4 regions of the Macrococcus equipercicus genome follow, and region 3 is predicted to be linked to each of the others. Evidence: riboswitches for the same ligand, from Rfam matches in the RefSeq annotation. Region 3 holds a riboswitch; each other region holds the start of a gene.
What was found. A riboswitch is a leader RNA that binds a small molecule or an ion and turns the genes downstream of it on or off. The one in region 3 is predicted to bind S-adenosylmethionine.
Positions count from the first base shown of each region.

Region 1: it holds a riboswitch for S-adenosylmethionine, as region 3 does, so the genes downstream of both, mtnK (S-methyl-5-thioribose kinase) here and KFV11_RS03140 (methionine ABC transporter ATP-binding protein) in region 3, are expected to answer to the same signal.
Region 2: it holds a riboswitch for S-adenosylmethionine, as region 3 does, so the genes downstream of both, KFV11_RS02135 (amino acid permease) here and KFV11_RS03140 (methionine ABC transporter ATP-binding protein) in region 3, are expected to answer to the same signal.
Region 4: it holds a riboswitch for S-adenosylmethionine, as region 3 does, so the genes downstream of both, KFV11_RS10155 (M20 family metallopeptidase) here and KFV11_RS03140 (methionine ABC transporter ATP-binding protein) in region 3, are expected to answer to the same signal.

Region 1 covers NZ_CP073809.1:329,985-333,107, reverse strand. The annotation lists gene mtnA (S-methyl-5-thioribose-1-phosphate isomerase) at 1-397, opposite strand, end outside; gene mtnK (S-methyl-5-thioribose kinase) at 394-1,596, opposite strand; SAM riboswitch class I at 1,676-1,779, opposite strand; gene KFV11_RS01815 (class I SAM-dependent methyltransferase) at 1,864-2,613, opposite strand; gene KFV11_RS01810 (S66 family peptidase) at 2,632-3,123, opposite strand, start outside.
Region 2 covers NZ_CP073809.1:391,141-394,263, forward strand. The annotation lists gene KFV11_RS02120 (MBL fold metallo-hydrolase) at 1-176, shown strand, start outside; tRNA gene KFV11_RS02125 (tRNA-Val) at 463-534, shown strand; gene KFV11_RS02130 (hypothetical protein) at 697-1,044, shown strand; SAM riboswitch class I at 1,295-1,393, shown strand; gene KFV11_RS02135 (amino acid permease) at 1,450-2,793, shown strand; gene mmuM (homocysteine S-methyltransferase) at 2,777-3,123, shown strand, end outside.
Region 3 covers NZ_CP073809.1:594,418-597,540, forward strand. The annotation lists gene KFV11_RS03120 (Spx/MgsR family RNA polymerase-binding regulatory protein) at 105-458, shown strand; gene gcvH (glycine cleavage system protein GcvH) at 484-903, shown strand; gene KFV11_RS03130 (toprim domain-containing protein) at 975-1,358, shown strand; gene KFV11_RS03135 (thioredoxin family protein) at 1,318-1,620, shown strand; SAM riboswitch class I at 1,661-1,762, shown strand; gene KFV11_RS03140 (methionine ABC transporter ATP-binding protein) at 1,831-2,856, shown strand; gene KFV11_RS03145 (methionine ABC transporter permease) at 2,849-3,123, shown strand, end outside.
Region 4 covers NZ_CP073809.1:1,906,942-1,910,064, forward strand. The annotation lists gene ldmS (L-aspartate--L-methionine ligase LdmS) at 1-340, opposite strand, end outside; gene KFV11_RS10155 (M20 family metallopeptidase) at 345-1,544, opposite strand; SAM riboswitch class I at 1,620-1,718, opposite strand; gene KFV11_RS10160 (sensor histidine kinase) at 1,794-3,123, opposite strand, start outside.

The DNA of each region.
Region 1 (3,123 bases), 260 kb from region 3:
TGCGGCGGTTAATCTCCGCATCTTCTTTAAAAATGTCGTGAGCCGCCTGCTCCAGACGCTGAATCGTTTCTGCCGGATTGTCACTCACGAGCGGCTTCAGCCGGTTCAATGCCCACATTAAATTTACCGCAGTCGGCCGTGTATGCCAGAGGCGGTCAATGACATTCTCCATATAGTCCGTAAAGTGCGCGTCACCTGCAAACTGACGCGCTCCAATGACAGCACCGTATGCAGCTGTCATACCGATAGCGGGTGCACCGCGGACGATCATCTCTTCTATTGCCCGGGCAATCGTTTCGTAATCCGTGTAATCACGGTACACTGTCGCATGCGGCAGCTTCGTCTGATCGAGCAAAGTCAGCACGCCGTCGTTGTAGCTTAATGCATTGATGTTCATGCGACCTGCACCTCATAATCGTTATAAATGGAGAAGAGCGATGGATAGACTCTCGCTTCTTCTGGATACTGCACTAAAAATTTCGCGAACTTCAGCAGCTGCACTTCTTTCTGCAGACGGACGTCAGCAGAAAGTGATGTGATGTCACTGACTTTTGCGAGACCGACGATGCGTCTGATGATTTCCAGGCCTGCGATGACGTGTGCATCCCGTTCTATTTCTCTTATGTAACTTGCAAACACTTTCTCCTGCTTCAGTGAGACGTCACGCGTTTTATCTTTCAGAAGTTTGAGCGCACGACTTTTGAAATAGGCCTGCACTTCATTGATGACTGTCTCGATATAATGCGCCTGCGTTAAATCATGCTGTGCTTCGGCATGTGCATAGGCGAAGAAGAGGTGCGCAATGACATTGCCGACATCATAACCCGCCGGCCCGAAGAAGCCGAACTCCGGATCGATGACTTTTGTGCTGTCGCGATTTACAAACACTGACCCTGTATGCAGGTCGCCGTGGATCAGCGCTTCTGCTTTGTTCATAAACTTCAGCTTCGCCTGCGCCACTGCGACTTTCAGTTCTTCGTCGTCGTACAGCAATGACTGAACAAACGGCGCAAGCGTCTCGGACACTTCGTTACGGTGATTGTTATCATAGAACGGCTCTGTATAGACGAGGTCTTCTGATATTTCGCATAGTTCCGGGTTGATCATCTCCTGCTGCAGTGCTTTCTTTTCTTTCGGGTGAAGGACAAAGTCTGATGTATTAATCAATGTCTCTGCAAGGTAGCGTCCTAAGTCTTCCCCGAGGTTCGGAAATGAATCGCCGGTGTTCAGCGCACTGCGCAGTATTTTATGGTCGGCTAAGTCCTCCATAATGACGCATTTCATCGTCTCGTCTACTAAATAGACGGTCGGCGTTAAATCCGGCACGAATGAACCGTGAACTTCCAGCAGCTTCCCTTCGCGTATCGTGCGGTCGGTCGACAGTACAAATTCATCCGAAATACGTGCTGTACGGCCGGAATGTTTGACGATGACGGACTGCCCTTTACTGTCTTCAACACGGAAGACGTAGTTCAAATTACCGTCACCGATTTCCGTCGCAATGAGCTCGTCGCTACCGAAAAATTCGGTTTTATGGCGCACATAAGCTTTGACCGCTTCCTCATCCATTAGAAAATACTCTTCAAACTGACTCATTTCTTCACCTCATCTATTTTTTTGCAACAAAAAAAGACGTTTTCCCTGTCTCACAGAAAAACGTCGCCTTTAGTATCTCTACTTATCTTTCAGTACATGCGTACTGTAGGATTTGGCACCTTGTCCGTGTCGGCAGGTTGCTGGACTTCATCGGGCCTATCCCTCAGTCACTCTTGATAAGTTATTTAATTGGTTGATAGATAGAATCTTACAGCATAGTGAAAATTCCGTCAATTGCTTTTTTTCAGAAAGCTATAAATATTATGATTAAATATAGCCGTAATAGCAGCGAGTCACATTCGGCACCTTCACTTTTCCGTCTTCAGCAAACTCATGAAACATCTTAGTGAGTGCCTGCTCGAAAGCCGGATAATTCTCGTGGGAAGGCTCTAAAGAATAGCTTGCCGAGACACAGCGGCCGACAAATTTCTTCAGCGTGTAATCAAGCGGATAGTCAAATTCAAACAGTTCAAAGTCACCTTCAAAGAAATCGCTGATGACTCCTTCTCCGCTGTCTTCACCCCCGCTGAATCCCTTGAAATCCGGGCAATGCTGCTTGAACACAGCATGCGTCTTCTTATTGATTGGTGCTTCTTCTATACGCGAGTTCCAGATGAGACAGACCGGACCATTGCCTGCTAAAATACGCTGACATTCTTTTTTGAAGTGATGTACTTCAAACCAATGGAACGACTGAGCCGCCGTAATCATATCGACGCTGTTGTCGTCAAGCTCTGTGTGCTCCGCAGGGCGCTCGCTGATGGACAGCTGACCGCACATCAGACCATCTCTCAGTTCATTGGCCATCGCCTGGTTCGGTTCAATCGCAATGACATGACAGCCGAGGTCGAGCAGCTTCTCCGTGAACTTCCCGGTGCCCGCTCCGATATCCGCGATAACCGTCTGTTCAGTGATTATAAACCGGTCTTTCATAAAGGCAAGCAGCGCATCTGGATAAGACGGTCTGCCCAGTTCGTATATTTCTGCTTTATTAGTAAACAGTTCGGTGTTATCCACATCTGTAACCCCCTGACGCTAAATAAAACGCTGTGTAAAATGTCCCTTCCCTTGTTCCATGTCTATCATACCATACGCCCCGTTAATGATCGTCATCTGCGGCGGCTTATGGCCGAAATCCACATCGTAAAGCACAGGAACATTTAACGTTGTCGCCATCTCCCGGTAAACGTCCTCATACTGATAGCTCTCTTTTATTTTCGGTTTGCCGACCCGGCTGAAGATGATACCGGCGCAGTCTTTAAACCAGCCGGCATACATCATCTGGACAAGTGACCGTTTGAAATCGACTGTGTCGAGCTCGCTGTCATCGATATACCATACAATGGATTCATTATTAGTATGATTCTTCTTGAATGCTTCAATATCGCCGTATTCCGTGCCGATAAGATGGCGGAAGCAGTCGATACAGCCGCCGAGCATTCTTCCCTCCATATGCATGCCTGACACTTTCTCACCTGCTGCATCGAAGCCTTTCCATTCCGTCTGTTCAGACAGCTTAAAGACCAT
Region 2 (3,123 bases), 200 kb from region 3:
GACGGCTCGCTGCACTGAAACCAAGAGTCGCAGTGACCGGCCACGGCAAGGAGATCGTCGGTGAACAGCTTCAGCACCAGCTGGATTACCTGGCTGAGAACTTCAACTTGATGGCCGTTCCGACAGACGGCCGTTATGTCAGACGGATGAAGCGTCAGCAGGCAGCACAGGAGTAACTCCTGTGCTTTTTTACTGCGTGTGACAAACGGCCGGGTATTATGAAGATGCTCCTGTCAGTTGAACCGTATAAGAACGTGATTATCCTGAAGACACCGCAGCAGATTGAGCGGTTTGTGCAGAGGCTGGCTGATCAGTGACTGATAACCTTGTTACAACAACAGGGTTATTTTTTTGTGATAGTGACAAAATATATTATTAAAATCAGCTGCTGCATACAGTTATTTTGAAAGTGGTATTGGCTAAATCGCTGTGGGATGCTATAATTAAGAAAATCTTATATGTGCACCCTTAGTTCAGCGGGAGAATACTTGCTCGACAAGCAAGGGGTCGGCGGTTCGAATCCGTCAGGGTGCATTGTAAGCTCGCTTGTTACTGAACAAGCGAGTTTTTTGTTCAGTAACAATTATGTTTCTTAAGAAATACTCTGGCACTACTATAATTGTCTCTGCTATAATAAAGTGTCTCGTTGAGACGCCAGTCATCAAATGAAATAATGCTATGAATTAGGGGTAAAACATGAGTCATTTTAATTTTTTGTTAGCTTGTCAAAACCGTGACTTTGATGCACTTGAAGAGATGTCGTCTGAACGGATGGTGTTTCGTTTAGTCCGTCAAGACAGCACGGAACAGACTGGTTCACTGAAAGAAATGAAAGAAGTATTTGCTAATGCTTTTCAGGACTTATCATACTGGGATTTTGAAGTTGTCCACAAAGTGCAGCGAAATGATCATAACATTGTGATCATTGATTCTAGACGAGAGAATAGAGTAGATGGTACAGTGAGTCATTCACTATGGATCCTTACGTTCCAAATGCATGACGGGAAAGAAGAAATACAGAAAGTCCATATAGAATGGCTGTAAGGCATAAAAAAGACAGAGATCATCCTCCGTCTTTTTTTGGTGGAGCCGTTTAGAGAAATCTTTTGAGCAGTGCTTTAACGGCAAAAAACACAATCGCAATAATCAGTAAGTTGATCAGTAAACCAACCGGTGAAATAAATAATAGTGTCATAAGCGCCTCCTTATTGTCTTGACTCCATTATAACTAGGATTAGGAGTTTATGCCATTGACCTTTCATTCTTTCTCGTGTATGCTTATAAACAATTAAATAACTTATAAAGAGCAGACGGAGGGAATTGGCCCTATGAAGTCTCAGCAACCGGCTTATGCACGGTGCTAACTCCAACAGGTTCGCCTGGAATATGAGTGTATACTTTAGTACTCCTCTTTTTCAGAGGGGTATTTTTTTATGGGAGGAAATTGCAATGTCTAATGAGTTCAGAAGAGGTTTAGAGCAGCGGCACGTCATGATGCTCAGTTTCGGCGGGGTGATCGGCACGGGACTGTTCCTCAGCACCGGCTATACACTTCAGCAGGCAGGACCGATCGGCACGGTCATCAGTTACCTCGTCGGCGCACTGCTCGTCTATATTGTGATGAAGTGTCTCGGAGTACTGGCAGTCAAGCACCCGGATGTCGGCGGGTTTCATACATATGCAAACATTTATATCCATCCGTCTGTCGGTCACGTCGTCGCCTGGAGCTACTGGCTGTGCTGGACCATTGCAATCGGTTCCGAGGTCACGGCAGGCGGTATTCTGTTTCAGAAATGGTTCCCGGATTTTCCGGTCTGGCTGTTCAGTCTCATATTCATCGTCATCATTATCGCAGTCAACATGACGTCGAGCCGGATCTACGGCGAAGCGGAGTTCTGGCTGTCACTCATCAAAGTGCTTGCAATCATCGCTTTCATGCTGATCGGCCTGCTTATTCTGTTCAACGTGCTGCCGTCATCGCTCGAGCCTGTCACGGCAGGCGAGCAGTTATTCGATGTACCGAATGGTCTGTTCGGTATCTTTATCACGATGCTCGCTGTCAACTATGCGTTCAGCGGCACGGAGCTGATCGCGATTGCAGCAGGCGAGACGAAAAATCCTGAACATGTCATCCCGAAGACCATTCGTGCGACCGTCTGGCGGCTCGCCTTACTCTTCATCGGTACCATCGTCATCATGGTGCTGTTATTACCGACGGATCAAGCAAGTCTCCTGGAAAGCCCGTTTGTCTCGATTCTGGATAGCGTCGGCATCCCGTACGCAGGCGATATGATGAACTTCATCATCCTGACGGCACTCCTGTCCGCCGCGAACTCAGGACTTTATGCTGCGAGCAGAATGCTGTGGAGTCTGGCAGAACGGGACAACATCCTGCCGGTCGCAAAGAAACTGAGCAAGAACGGAATGCCGGTCAACGCCACAGTGATCAGCTTAGTAGGCGCGCTGTTGAGTCTGTTATCGAGCGTCATCGCACCGACGACTGTCTATCTTGTCCTCGTCTCAGTCGCAGGCTTTGCGGTGGTCGTCGTCTGGATGAGCATCTGCCTGTCACGCATCAATCAGCTTAAAACAACAGGCGTGGCAAACCGCTCATCATACATCTTACCGGTGACAGGCTTCACTTTATGCCTGATCTCATGTATCGGCGTGCTGTTCGATCCCAACCAGCGCCTTGCAACACTCATCGGCCTGCCGTTCTGCATCATCGTCGGCCTGATTCATTACTACGTCAAATACAGGAAAGGACATGAGATTCATGAAGCTGCAAGATAAACTGATGCAGGACATCACACTCCTCGACGGCGGCTTCGGCACGACCGTCGAACAGTTCGGCTATGACGTCAAGCACCCGCTCTGGTCATCGAACTTGATCAAGCATCAGCCGGAAGCGGTGTATCAAGTCCATAAGGCTTTTGTCGACAGCGGCGCAGACATCATCCTGACCAATACTTACCAGGCAGCCGTGCCGTCATTTCTGAACAGCGGACTGACAAGAGATGATGCAGTGTACTACCTGCAGCAAGCAGTGACACTTGCAAGACGTGCCGCGACAGACCAGACAATCGTCGCCGGCTCGCTCGGACCATACGGCGCCATGCTCGG
Region 3 (3,123 bases):
TACCATTCTGTCCTAAAGGTTAAACGGTGTGCCTTTAATAAGTTAATTGTCGTCTTGAATAAATATTGATACTATTGAAATATAACTACAGATGGAGGTTCAATATGATTAAATTTTTCCAGATTCCTAACTGCTCGACATGTAAGAAAGCGGCTCAGTTTTTAACAGATAATGGTGTGAGTTATGAGCCGATCAATCTTAAAGAACATACGCCGACTACCGGGGAATTCACGCAGATCATCCAGCAGACAGGGGTAGACATCGATAAACTGTTTAATCGTCAGGGGACTAAGTTCCGTGAACTGAACTTAAAGGACAGACTAGCTCACCTGAGTCATGCAGAAAAGCTGGATCTTCTTGCATCTGACGGGATGCTCGTCAAACGACCGCTTGCTGTCAATGACGGTAAAATCACTTTAGGTTTTAAAGAAGCAGATTACCGCGATACATGGTTATAAAAAAGATTGAATAAAGATTTATGCTATGTCATTATTAATATATAAACTTAGAGGAGGGATTTTTGTGGCATCATTAGAAGGCTTAAAATTTTCCAAAGATCATGAATGGGTAAAAACTGAAGGAACTGTTAATACGATAGGGATTACTGATTTCGCACAATCAGAATTAGGGGATATCGTATTCGTCGAACTTCCGGAAGTAGGCGATGACATCACTGCAGGTCAGCCGTTTGGCAGCGTGGAATCTGTGAAGACAGTTTCTGAGTTATACGCTCCAATCAGCGGTAAAGTCGTTGAAGTGAACAGCGCTCTTGAGAACAGCCCGGAATTCGTCAATGAATCTCCTTACGACAATGCATGGATGGTTAAAGTTGAAGCATCTAACGAAGATGAATTCAATGAACTGTTAGACCAAGCGCAATATGATGAAATGATAAATGCATAAATGCTATAATTTCCTTGATAATACTGTTATCAGGGAATTTTTTTATAATCGCATATGAGAAGGTGATGAATGTGGCTGTGATGAGTAAAGTCATCGTTGTTGAAGGTAAATCCGACAAGAAGAAGTTGCAGGAAGTCTTATCTGAACCGGTACATATTATTTGCACGAACGGGACGATGGGGGTTTCTAAGCTCGACGCTATGCTTGAGGAGCTCATTGGCCATAAAGTCTATATTATGACTGATGCGGATAAAGCGGGCAAGACAATCCGCAGCTGGTTCAAGCGGCATTTAAGCGAAAGCCGGCATATATATATTGACCCGAAGTATTGCGAAGTAGGAAGGTGTCCTAACGATTATTTAGCAAAAGTGCTGATCAGGCACGAATTTGAAGTGAAAGATGGGAATGTAGCAAATGAGCATCAAGCAGTATTTGCCTGGCAGTCCGCCTGGTGAGACGTATATTATTTTCGGTTATACGCCGTTATGCGGTACATGCAAAGTTGCTGAACGTATGGTAGACGTACTAGCCGAACTGACGAAACTTCATGTTATTAAACAGGATGTGAACTATGTCCCGGCATTAGTACAGGATTATCAAGTGATGAGCGTACCGGTCCTGTTTGTCGTTAAAGCCGACGAAGTGGCCGCAACAGTCTTTAAATTTGAATCTGTGACAAATTTATATGAAATCGTTAATAAAGCATTGACGGAATAAAAATCATAGTCTATGATTAGAAAATAATTTAATAATGTAACTCTTATCAAGAGAGGTGGAGGGATGTGCCCTTTGAAGCCCGGCAACCGTCGTCAGACATGGTGCCAATTCACATAAAGCTTATGGCTTTAGAAGATGAGAGACGATATATTCACGCGTCTTTCTCTTAACATGGGAAAGACGCTTTATTCGTTTAAAGGAGGTAAGTAAGTGATTACACTGCAATCTGTTGTAAAGCAATTTGCAACGAAGAAAGGAACATTGACTGCTGTAGATAACGTTAATCTTCAGATTAGTGAAGGCGAGATATACGGTGTCATCGGATTTTCAGGTGCTGGTAAAAGTACTTTAATCCGAATGTTCAATGGACTTGAAAAACCTACAAGCGGCGATGTCATCGTCGGTGGCGACAATATTGCACAGCTTGGCATTAAAGACTTACGTAAAAAAAGGCAGAAAATCGGCATGATTTTCCAGCATTTTAATCTGCTCTGGTCACGGACTGTCTTTGACAATATCGCTTTCCCACTTGAAATCGCAGGTGTAGCTAAAGCAGAACGGGAACAAAGAGTGAATGAGTTAATCCGTATGGTCGGATTAACCGGCAGAGAGAAAGCATTTCCTTCTCAACTGTCTGGTGGCCAAAAACAGCGTGTCGGCATCGCCCGCGCCCTGGCTAATGACCCGACTGTCTTACTGTGTGACGAAGCGACAAGTGCCCTTGATCCACAGACGACCGATGAAATTTTAGAACTTCTTGTAGCTATTAATAAAAAAATAGGGCTGACCATCATTTTGATTACGCATGAAATGCATGTCATCCGCAAAATCTGTCATAAAGTCGCAGTGATGGAAAACGGCCGTGTCGTTGAAGAAGGACCTGTGCTCACGGTCTTTGGAAATCCGCAGTCAGCCGTGACGCAGCGTTTTGTCAAAGATGACCTGAAAGATGAGGAAGTAGAAACGTCAATCAATGAAATCTTTGAGTCCTACCCGACGGGAACAATCTTAAGATTGAAATTCATTGGTTCAACGACCGGACAGCCGATCATCTCGAAAATGATCCGCAAGTTCAATCTTGATATGAATGTGTTAGCTGGTCATGTCAGTCATACACAGAACGGTGCTGTCGGTCACTTGATTGTCCATGTTCCAGCACTTAACGAACGCACAGATGAGATGTTCAGAGAACTTGAACAGCATGGTGTGAAAGCGGAGGTGGAACGACATGGATAACAGCAGTATCGTACAGATTTTACAGGACATGTTCAGCTTCAAGAATGTGGTCTGGCCGGATGTCTGGACAGCAGTCTATGAGACGTTATTCATGACAATTGTTTCTACATTCTTCACGTTTTTCCTGGGTCTTATCATCGGAACCATTTTATTTCTGACTTCTAGAAGCAAGTCGAGCGGTGCACGCGCTGTCTACAGAATTACGGCGTTCTTAGTCAATCTGTTCCGGGCAGTACCATTCATCATTTTGATCATTCTGCTGATTCC
Region 4 (3,123 bases), 830 kb from region 3:
CTGCTTCATGGGTATATTGAAAGAAAATCTTTTCTCCGTTGTTCTCTGCTTCTCTGAGCCGCGCATTATAAGAAGCTTCATCCGTATAACTGCGGAAGTTCTCCGGCATAGCGATACCGGCTGCTTCAAATAAGGCGCGTGATTTGTCGCCGACTGCTGCTTCGTGGACAATGACCGGCATATCAGCGATCAGCAGTTCACGGGCTGTCAGCATATTGGATTGATGTCCTTCAGTCGTCAGCCATGGATTTTTGCCGAACGACGGGCGGGACGTAAAAACTACATGATCACCATATAGTTTGTGTAGTGTCAGCGGTAGTTTCGCAGCGAAATTGTTCATTAATTTACCCCTTCAGATGTTGATGCAGCTCCTTGATTTCGTCAAGGACAGCTGGTTGTGTGATTAGCTCAACTGCCATTGTCGCCATTATACGGGCACCCTGCAGCAGCGCGCGGTCGCCTTCAGCACTTGCTGCGGCCTGCTCAAATTCATACGTATGCCCGATCAATGTGGACGGACCGATCTTAAGGTGCGGGTGAATCGTCGGAATGACATGGCTCACATTTCCCGTGTCCGTAGACCCAAAGCCAAAGTCATCGTGCTGAATCACTTCGCCGTGAAGCGCAGCATGCCGTTCAAACAGATCGTCCAGACGGTCATTCACTATAAATTCATCGACACCGTTTTGAATATGATTCAGTCTGTACTGACCACCGGCCATCTCCGCGGCACCTGCTGCGATGCGTTCCACTTTCTCTGTCAGCCCGTTTAAATCACGACGGCTGAGCGCGCGCGTATAAAATCTTGCTTTCGTATAATCCGGTACAATATTGGCACTTGCGCCACCATTTAATATAATACCATGAACTTTGTCTTTTGGTTTAATATGTTGTCGCAATTGTCCGACACCATTGAAAAAGCTGATCATCATGTCGAGCGCGTTGACGCCGTTGAAGGCATTCTCTGAGGCATGGGCACTTCTGCCGAAAAACTCGACTTCAAATACATCGACGGCAAGCGTCGGCACTGTGCGGTATGATTCATGTCCCGGATGGACCATGAGCGCGACGTCACAGTCATCAAACAGGCCGGCTTTGACATAAGTCGCTTTCGCGCTGCCGTTCACGCCGCCTTCTTCTGCCGGTGTGCCGAATACTTTGATGACGCCGCCGATGTCATCGATCACGGTCTTCAGTGCCAAAGCGGCAAGGACACTGCTCGTGCCGATAATGTTATGGCCGCATGCGTGTCCAAGGTCAGGCAGCGCATCATATTCCGCTAAAAACGCGATGACCGGCCCTTGCTGCGCCGCTTTATAAGTCGCGATGAAGCCGGTCGGATGGCCTGCGATGTCACGGACAACGTCAAATCCGTTTCTTTCCAGCAGCTCTGACAGCTGCTCCTGCGCGAAGTACTCTTCGTTGCCGAGCTCCGGCCGTGCATGGATGGCATGGCTGATTTTAATAATGTCGTCTTCATGTGCTGCGATATAGCGGGTGATGCTTTCTGTATAGGCGATTGCTGCCGTTGAATTAGTTGTCATGGTTTCATTTCCTTCCTGTTCCACTCATTCAAGAAAACAAAAGAGGCATCCCTGTCAGATAAGGAATGCCTCTTCTTCTTATCTTCCAGCTGCTGCTGGTAGGAATTAGCACCTTGCCGTAAGGTAGGTTGCTGGACGTCATTGGGCCGTTCCCTCGATCCGTCTTGATAAGTGATTGAATTGTTATTGAACACTATACAATTGTTTGCTGGAAACGTCAACCTATTATTGACTGAAAATTCATTTATTTCATGTCTCATTAAGCGGCAGATAAATTCTGAACTGCGTCCCTGCGACCGAACTCTCGACTTCTATCCGGCCGTTATGGCTGCGGACAATCTGCTGCGCAACCGCGAGACCGAGGCCGGAGCCGTTAGTGTCAGCGGTCGTATTCGTCCCTCGATAATAATGGTTGAATATATAAGGCAGTTCTTCTTTGTTGATGCCGCTGCCGTTGTCCGCAATCGTGATGACCAGCGCATCGTCCACTACTGTCGTGTTGAGCCAGACGTCAACATTATCGTTATGTACGAAGGCATTCGATATAATGTTGAGCAGCACCCGCTTCATCCGTTCGCGGTCAATCAACACGACTACATCCGTCTGATTGACATAGCGCAAGTTCGGCTGATTGTAGTTATCGACAAACTGATTGATATAAGGCACGATAGGCGTTGCTTCCTTATTGAATTCCAGCACATCGCTTTTCAGCTCGTAAGTCATGTTCAAGTCTTTGATCAACGTATCGATGTAGAGCGCTTTATCTTCAATGATCTCGGCAAATCGCTGCCGTTCCTCGCCCGTGATCTCGATGTCGCTTGTCAGCAGTTTGCTGTAGCCGTAAATCGAGCTGAGCGGCGTCTTCAAGTCATGACTGATTCCTGCGATCCATTCCTCACGCAGCTTGCCGATCCGCTTCTGATACGCTTCATCCATCCGGAGTTTCGTCGTCAGCTCTTTAATCGATTCATCGACAGACGTATACATGCGGTACTTTCGGCGCAGACGGCCACGCCGATATACTTTGTCGTTCTCCGGCACTACATAAGTCCCGCTCTGCAGCTGCTTCACCCAGTCGATAAAATGGACGAGCGGCCGTGTCAGCCGGTAGCCGAGAATCAGCGCAAGCGTCAGTATGATACCGAATACGAGGACGGAAAAGCCGAGGTACCACAGCAGGAAATTCTTTATGTCCGACATAAAGGCCTGATCTTTGAACACGCCGTTCTCGTCAAAGATGATCTGCTTGTCGAGCACGCTCGGATTTTTCTGGACGAACAAGTAGTAGCGGCCGTCGCGCATCGTCTCCCGGATATTGTAGTCATTGAAGTTATCCCCGTTTAAATCCTGGAACCACGCCTTCTCAATAAGCTTCGTCGAGAAATCACCATGGATCTTCTTCAGCTCCGCCGCTCGTGAACTCTGCATGAATAAACCGAGCTCATGCTGATTCATATAGCGCTTCAGCTTGTCGTCCTGCCTTAAGTCAAACAGCTCCGCCGCCTTGACGATCGGCTTCCGGCTGATTAAAACCGCCTGGCGGTCAGGTGTCAGCGACCATGTCGTTATATCTTGAATA